One region of the Cronobacter sp. 153480017-3 genome, then DNA from elsewhere that is predicted to be linked to it. Evidence: predicted binding sites of a transcription regulator. Region 1 holds the regulator's gene; the other holds the start of a gene.
The links. The regulator PhoB, encoded in region 1, activates phosphate uptake and scavenging genes when phosphate is short. The targets are predictions, from matches to a motif close to CTGTCATAAAACTGNCNNAT.

Region 1 (4,428 bases):
TTGACGATAACAATCCCGAACACCATCGCGCCGAGCGTATCCATCGTCAGATAACCGTTCACGAAGCCGTTAGAAAACGCCGCTTTCTGATAGGCATCTGTCGCCACGCTGATATCGCCCGCCGGCCAGACAATCGCCGCCACCGACAGCACCACCAGCGCGATGATTTTCAGCGGGGCCAGGAAGTTGCCCACGGTATCCAGCAGTTTGCCCGGATAGAGCGACACCAGAATCACCAGCGCGAAATAGACCAGGCTGTAGATGAGCAGCGGCAGCGCGCCGTCGCCGGTGAGCGGCGCAATGCCCACTTCAAACGACACGGTCGCGGTGCGCGGCGTCGCGAACAGCGGCCCGACGGCCAGATAACACACCGTCGCCAGCAGAATGCCCGCGACGCGGCCAATCGGATGGCTCAGGCTGTCAACGCCACCGCCGACTTTCGCCAGCGCCACCACAGTCAGCACAGGCAGACCCACGGCGGTAATAAGAAAGCCGATCGCCGCCGTCCAGACATGCGGACCGGCCTGCAAACCAACCATGGGAGGGAAAATGATATTGCCCGCGCCGACAAACAACGCAAAGGTCATAAACCCCAGTGCGATAATGTCGCGCGATTTTAAACGATGGGTCATAAGATTTACTGCCTGTGGATGTGGTGTTGAAATTGACTAATTTTTTATCGCCAGTCACCTGACGAAAACGCGGCTATTTGCAGAGCTGACAGCGGGATATGCTTCCCGATTACGCTGGCGAAGAATTGTTTTTCGATTTACCAGGTAAAAACAGTCGGTCTGGCAATAGCAGGGGCGCAATTTAAACGCTTATAACGTTTAAAGGCAAGACGGGATCGTAAAACCAGACCTTTATGCCAGATCTAAGTTTCAGAGCAGTGATAAAATCTAAAATCGTAAAAAACCTCCGGCGATTCGCGCGAGCAAAAAAGCGTCAAACGCTGAAAAAAGCGTTCAGAGGCGGCGAAAAAATGAATAAGGCCAGCTTATGGCTGGCCCTGGAAAGGAAGCTTTACGAATTACACGTCGGAAACGGCTTTGGCGGGCGCGGAGACGATTAACCGCTCCGGCAGGAGGAACGAAAACGTGGTGCCTTTGCCGGGCGTACTTTCAATCTCCAGACGCGCGTCGTGGTGCGTCAGCGCATGTTTCACAATCGCAAGCCCTAACCCGCTGCCGCCCGTCTGGCGCGAGCGTGCTTTATCCACGCGATAGAAACGCTCGGTGAGGCGCGGGATATGCTCCGCGGCGATCCCCGGCCCGGTGTCGGCCACGCTAAAGCGCGCGCCGTTCGCCACATGCTCCCAGCGCACCGTGATGTGCGTCCCGGCGGGCGTATGGTTGACCGCGTTATACACCAGGTTTGAAATCGCGCTGCGCAACTGCTCATCGTTGCCCAGCACTTTAAGCTGCGGATCGACCTCAAACGTGAAGGTATGCTTCTGCTGGCTCAGCGTCTGCGCCTCGCGCTCCACCACCCGCAGCATCATCGGCACGTCGATGGTTTCGTTAAGCTGCATCGCGGGCGCCGCCTCGATTTTCGAGAGCGTGAGTAGCTGTTTCACCAGCCCTTCCATGCGGAAGGTCTGCTCGCGCATCGTGTGCAGCGCTTTTTCACGCAGCGGCCCTTCGAGCGTCTGCTCGTGCATCATCTCCAGATACCCCTGCAACACGGTGAGCGGCGTGCGCAACTCATGGCTGACGTTAGCGAAGAAGTTGCGCCGCGCGCCTTCGAGCTGATGCATCTGCGTGACGTCGCGCGCCACCATTAACAGCTGATCTTCGCTGTACGGCATCACGCGAAACTCAAGATGACGCCCGTTATTGAGCACCAGATGCAATGGCCGGTTGAACTCCTTGCCGCGCAGATAGCTGGTGAATTCCGGGTAGCGCAGCAGGTTTAAGATGTTCTGGCCGTTATCGTCCGGCCAGCGCAGGCCGAGAAGCTGTTGCGCAAGGCCGTTACACCAGAAGATGACGCCCTCTTCCGTGGTCAGCACCACGGCGTCCGGCAGGGATTCCGCGCCGCTGCGAAAGCGTTTGATAAGATTACCCAGTTCGCGGCGGCGTTTTTTATTGCGCAACTGCATCTGGTGCAGGCCGTAGAGCAGCGGCTCCCAGCTCCCGCTGCCGGGCGGCGGCGTCATGCTGCGATCCACCCACAGCCACCAGGAAAGCCGCAGCAGATTCCAGAAATGCCAGATAAGCAATCCGGTCACCGCCGCCAGTAAAAACCATGCCAGATAGCCGAATATCGCCCCGAGCACCAGCGCCGGGATACAGCAGAGCAACAGCTCCAGCACCAGTCTTTTCCATGACAGCCGTTCCAGCACGCGTCACACTCCTGTTTTGGGTTTAAAAACGGGTTGAGAACCGATAACCCGTACCGCGCACCGTCTGAACCATTCTGTCATGACCACTCTGCTCCAGCGCCTTACGCAGGCGGCGGATATGCACATCCACGGTGCGATCTTCCACATAGACATTGGTGCCCCAGACGTTATTCAGCAGCTGTTCGCGGCTGTAAACGCGCTCCGGGTGCGTCATAAAGAAGTGTAACAGCTTGAATTCGGTCGGCCCCATATCAAGGGGGTTTTCGCCGGTCATCACGCGGTGCGATGACGGATCGAGGCTTAAGCCCTGCATTTCGATGACTTCATCAACGGCCATCGGCGAGATACGGCGCATAACCGCTTTAATACGCGCCACCAGCTCTTTCGGGGAGAACGGTTTGGTAATGTAATCGTCAGCCCCGGTCTCCAGGCCACGCACGCGATCTTCTTCTTCGCCGCGCGCGGTCAGCATCACCACAGGGATCTCACGGGTCAGCGCTTCGCGTTTGATATGTTTAATAAACTGGATCCCCGATCCGCCGGGCAGCATCCAGTCCAGCAGAATCAGATCGGGCCACGGCTCATTGAGTTGATTCACCGCACTGTCATAATCTTCCGCTTCCACCGGCTGGAAGCCGTTTTGTTCCAGTACGAAACACACCATCTCGCGGATAGGTGCTTCATCTTCAACGACCAGAATACGTCTCGCCATGATTCGCCCTGTTAAATAAAGTAAACAGTATGTTATGCGGCGCCATTATGCGTCAGATTTATGACAGATTTATGAAAAAGATGACCGTAAGATGACCTGTCAGCGCAGGCGGTTAAACCCGGCGGCGCGACGAAACAGGACACCCGCCGTACTGGATGTTTATAATCCCCTTCTCGCTTTTTCGCCACAGGGCATCCCATGCGTATTCTGCATACCTCAGACTGGCATCTTGGTCAAAATTTTTACGCTAAAAGCCGCGCCGCCGAACATGAAGCCTTTCTCGACTGGCTGCTGGAGGCAGCGGTTGCGCATCAGGTAGATGCGATTATCGTCGCGGGCGACATCTTCGATACCGGCGCGCCGCCAAGCTATGCGCGTGAGCTCTATAACCGCTTTGTGGTCAAACTCCAGGCGGCGAACTGCCCGCTTATCGTGCTCGGCGGCAACCACGATTCGGTGGCAACGCTCAATGAATCCCGCGAACTGCTGGCCTGCCTCAATACCCACGTTATCGCCAGCGCGCAGCTTACGCCAGAAACGCAGGCCACGCTTTTGTACCGCCGCGACGGCGAACCTGGCGCGGTGCTCTGCCCGGTGCCGTTTTTGCGCCCGCGCGACGTGCTACGAAGCCTTGGCGGGCAGTCAGGCCGTGAAAAGCAGCAGCAACTGCTGGAAGCCATCAGCCTGCACTACCAGCAGAGCTATGAGGCCGCGTGCGCGCTTCGCGGCGACCGTAATCTGCCGATTATCGCGACCGGCCATCTGACCACTGTCGGCGTGACCAAAAGTGACGCGGTACGCGACATCTATATAGGCACGCTCGACGCCTTCCCGGCGGACCGCTTTCCGCCCGCCGATTATATCGCGCTCGGGCATATTCACCGCGCCCAGAAAGTGGCGGGCTGCGAGCATATCCGCTACAGCGGCTCGCCGATTGCGCTGAGCTTTGATGAAACCGGCAAAGAGAAAAGCGTTTATCTGGTGGAGTTTGCAGACGGCAAACTGCGCGACGTCACGGCCCTGCCGGTGCCGGTCAGCCAGCCGCTGGCGGTGCTGAAAGGCAGCCTGGAATCCATTACCGCGCAGCTCGAACAGTGGCGCGACGCGCCGGATGATCCAAAAGTCTGGCTCGATATCGAAATCGACACCGGCGAGTTTCTGCATGATATGCACCGTCAGATAAGCCAGCTCACCGAAAGCCTGCCGGTGGAGGTTGTCCTTCTGCGTCGCAGCCGCGAAATGCGCGAGCGCGCGCTCGGCACGCTGAGCACCGAAACGCTCAGCGAGCTGGGGCCGGAAGAGGTGTTTGAACGCCGCCTGGAGCTGGAGGCGCTTGAGGAGCCGGAGAAAGCGCGCCTGCGCACGCTCTTCG
Region 2 (4,428 bases), on a different contig from region 1:
ACTTTCGGGGCATAACCTCGGAAATCTCATGTTAAAGGCGCTGGATCACCTGAGCGTGAGGCCTTTAGAGGCGATTAATCTTATTCGTAATCTGCTTAAAGTGGACGCGTTCCTGATCCCGATGTCTGAGCAACCGGTCGATCTGATGGCTATCGATCGCGACGATAACGAAGTGTATGGCGAAGTGAATATCGATTTGCTGAGCCATCCGCCGAAAGAGCTGATGCTCTACCCTGCAGTACAGGCGACGCGCGAGGCCGTTGAGGCGATTGCCGAAGCGGATTTGATTGTGATTGGCCCCGGCAGTTTTTATACCAGCCTGATGCCGCTGCTGCTGCTTGACGATCTCGCCAAAGCGCTGCGCCGCACGCCTGCGCCGATGGTTTACATCGGCAATTTAGGCCGCGAGTTAAGCCCGGCCGCTGCTGCGCTCAGGCTCGAAGAGAAGCTCGCGCTGATGGAAGCGCATATCGGTAAACGTGTAGTGGATGCCGTGGTCGTTGGCCCGAAGGTGGATGTGAGCGGCGCGAAGGACAGAATTGTGATTCAGGAGCCGCTGGAAGCGAGCGATATTCCTTACCGCCACGACCGCCACCTGTTGCGCGCAGCGCTGGAAAAGGCGATTCAGGCGCTGGGGTAAGCGCTATGGGTGCGCTGGGGTTACGGCGGGTGCGCTGCGCTTACCCGCCCTACGGCTCCCGCAATGGGCTGTGATGATATGTAGGGTGGGTAAGCGAAGCGCACCCACCACACCACAAAACCCGTCACAACCAGAAGAACTTACGACGCGGCGATAAAGAGCTCGCGCAACTGATGAAGCTTATCGCGCAACTGCGCCGCCTCTTCAAACTCCAGGTTCTGCGCGTGTTGCACCATCTGCGCCTCAAGCTGATGAATTTTCTGCTGCAACGCTTTCGGCGTCAGCGCCAGTTCAGCGGCTTCGGCATCTGCCACGGTGCGCCCTTTTCCGCGTCCTTTCGGCTTGGTTTTCGCAATATTCTCGCCAAGCGCCAGAATATCGACCACTTTCTTGTTAAGCCCCTGCGGCACAATGCCGTGCTCTTCGTTATACGCCTGCTGTTTCTCACGACGGCGTTCGGTTTCGCCAATCGCCTTCGCCATCGACGGCGTGATTTTATCGCCGTAGAGAATCGCCTTGCCGTTCACGTTACGCGCCGCGCGGCCAATCGTCTGGATAAGCGAACGTTCGGAGCGCAGGAAGCCCTCTTTGTCGGCGTCGAGAATAGCCACCAGCGACACTTCCGGCATGTCCAGCCCCTCACGGAGCAGGTTGATACCCACCAGCACATCGAACTCGCCAAGACGCAGATCGCGGATAATCTCCATACGCTCCACGGTGTCGATATCCGAGTGCAGATAGCGCACTTTCTCGCCGTGCTCTTCCAGATATTCGGTTAAATCTTCCGCCATACGCTTGGTGAGCGTCGTCACCAGCACGCGCTCGTTGATGGCGACGCGCTTGCGGATTTCGGACAGCAAATCGTCCACCTGGGTCGCCACCGGGCGCACTTCGATAATCGGATCGAGCAGACCGGTCGGGCGCACCACCTGGTCGATAATCTCGCCGCCCGATTTTTCCAGCTCGTAGTTGCCGGGGGTCGCCGAGACATACACCGTCTGCGGTGCCAGCGCCTCGAACTCTTCAAACTTCAGCGGGCGGTTATCCAGCGCTGACGGCAGGCGGAAACCATATTCCACCAGCGTCTCTTTACGCGCGCGGTCGCCGCGATACATCCCGCCGATCTGCGGAATGGTGACGTGTGATTCATCAACCACCAGCAGGCCATCCGCCGGCAGATAGTCAAACAGCGTCGGCGGCGCTTCGCCAGGGCCACGGCCAGAGAGATAGCGCGAGTAGTTTTCAATGCCGGAGCAATACCCCAGCTCGTTCATCATTTCGAGATCGAACTGGGTACGCTGGGTCAGGCGCTGTTCTTCCAGCAGTTTGTTATTTTCCAGCAGCACTTTGCGGCGCTCCGCCAGCTCTACTTTGATCTCTTCCATCGCCTGCACAATGCGCTCACGCGGGGTGACGTAGTGCGTTTTCGGGTAGACGGTAAAACGCTGGATAATGGAATCGACGGTGCCGGTCAGTGGGTCGAACAGCGACAGCCGCTCCACCTCTTCGTCGAACAGCTCAACGCGCAGCGCCAGCTCGTCCGATTCTGCCGGGAAGATGTCAATCACCTCGCCGCGCACGCGAAAGGTGCCGCGCTGGAACGCCTGATCGTTGCGGGTGTATTGCAGCTCCGTCAGGCGACGCAAAATGGCCCGCTGGTCGATAATCATCCCTTTGGTGAGATGCAGCATCATCTTCAGGTAGAGATCCGGGTCGCCCAGACCATAGATAGCGGAGACCGACGCCACCACCACCACATCGCGCCGCTCCAGCAGCGCTTTGGTGGCCGACAGACGCATCTGCTCAATGTGCTCGTTTACCGACGCGTCCTTCTCGATAAAGGTATCGGAGCTCGGCACATAGGCTTCCGGCTGGTAGTAGTCGTAGTACGAGACGAAATATTCCACGGCGTTTTCCGGGAAGAACTCTTTCATCTCGCCATAGAGCTGCGCCGCCAGCGTTTTGTTCGGTGCCAGCACCATCGTCGGGCGCTGCAAATCGGCGATGACGTTCGCCATGGTGAACGTTTTCCCCGAGCCCGTCACACCCAGCAGCGTCTGGTGCGCCAGCCCGTCCTCCAGCCCTTCCTTGATGCGGCGGATAGCCTCAGGCTGGTCGCCGGAAGGTTTGAAAGCGGAATTGAGTTTGAACGGTTTGCTCATGAAGAAACACCTGATGAAGATTTGCGCGGACAGAGCGTTAATTTTACTCGCCACAGCGATTTTTGCCAGCGATAAATACTGGATATAAAATCAGTGGCAGGTTAGCGGATTTTGTTCACAGCGCATTTTTACCATCTGGTATGAAGTAAATTTGCTCCTGCGCCGGATAAAACACTATACGAGGGCGGTTATCCCCAAAATTTTTTATCCTTTAACATTTGTCAAGCGAGGCTGTGATACTTTTGTTGCAGCAGATGACACTTTTTCTTCAGTGCTTGATTTTAATTAAGCTATTAATTTTAAAGAATTTTCCTGAAAAGACGGCTTTCGCGCCAGATCGGGTGCAAGCCGCATCGGCTCTCGCTTACGGCGCGTTTTCTAACTCTAATACACAAGGTTATCCACAGGAATAGTGGATAACTGCGTCCAGCCCTGAAAGCGCGCCGTGTCGCCGCCTGGCTCGATGTGCCCGCGTCTGGCTCAGAAAAAAATTTTCCCGGCTGGTTTTGAAGAATTTCCCTTGCTTTCTGCGCGGCGCTTTGCGCGATCCTTTTCACACATTTTTGCTTTACTTTTGCGCAACGCTGCACCAAAACCACGCCCTGACCAGCACTCAAAATGTGCACGCCGCCCGGCTTTTTCCAGGATAACCCACTGCGCCTGACGCAGGCTTTCAGGTTTAGTCTCAATTTCAGGCGCGATCGAAGGGCATTTCACTGGCTGGCAAGAGAATTGCAGTATCCCGTTTACCGGAACTACACCCTCTTCCCGTCATTGGCGGGAAGCGACAGCAGGACGCGCGGGCAGGCCGGGGAAGTCACTGTATATGCGGGCGTCAGAGCGCATATACCCATGCTGTATTCCGATACCCTGTCTGAAGGAGAAGCGCCATGTTAAGTCTGCACGCGGTTAACCACTTTTACGGCACGCAGCACACGCTGTGGGATGTCAGCCTCGATCTTCTGCCCGGCGAGTGCACCTGCGTTATCGGCGCGCCGGGCATGGGAAAAACCACGCTGCTGAACTGCGTGGCAGGCTATCTGCCGGTTAAGAGCGGCAGCATGCTCTGGCACGAGACTGGCGCCGCGCCGCAGGAGTTAATGCGCGTCGGCCCGGACGCCCGCGCGGCGCTCGGCATCCGCTACGTGCCCCAGGAGCGGCGCTATTTTTCACAGCTGACGGTGGAAGAAAATCTGCATATCGCGCTGCGCGCGCAGCCTGAAAATGCGGCCAGCCCGGAGCCGGTGTTTGATCTGTTCCCGACGCTCTGGACACATCGCCACACCCAGGCCGCGGGGCTTGAGCCAGAGCTGGCGCTGCAGCTGACGCTCGCCCAGGCGCTGGTCACGCGGCCTCGTCTGCTGATCCTCGATGAACCGACGCGCGGCCTCGGGCAGGCGTTCATTCCGAGGCTTGCGGATCTGCTCACACGGCTTAGCCGCGAATGGGGAATGAGCCTGTTAGTAGTAGAGCGCCATCTGTCGTTTATCCGCCGGGTGGCGGATCGCTTCTGCCTGCTGCACCGCGGGCGCGCCGTGGCCCGCGGTAGCGCGGCGCAGTTAACCGATGCGCGTCTTATGCACTGGATAGCGCCCTAGCGCGCCAGTTTGCTGAGATCGATCCACT

Region 2: a site for PhoB is predicted at 3,034-3,053, ahead of uvrB (excinuclease ABC subunit UvrB). Genes of this name have one in related genera too.

The regions. Positions count from the first base shown of each region.
Region 1 covers NZ_JBSEYN010000007.1:128,040-132,467, reverse strand. Annotated here, with positions in the region: gene brnQ (branched-chain amino acid transporter carrier protein BrnQ) at 1-632, opposite strand, end outside; gene phoR (phosphate regulon sensor histidine kinase PhoR) at 1,031-2,344, opposite strand; gene phoB (phosphate response regulator transcription factor PhoB) at 2,367-3,056, opposite strand; gene sbcD (exonuclease subunit SbcD) at 3,255-4,428, shown strand, end outside.
Region 2 covers NZ_JBSEYN010000002.1:232,851-237,278, reverse strand. Annotated here, with positions in the region: gene yvcK (uridine diphosphate-N-acetylglucosamine-binding protein YvcK) at 1-640, shown strand, start outside; gene uvrB (excinuclease ABC subunit UvrB) at 781-2,802, opposite strand; gene ACUW6V_RS05605 (ABC transporter ATP-binding protein) at 3,693-4,400, shown strand; gene bioD (dethiobiotin synthase) at 4,397-4,428, opposite strand, start outside.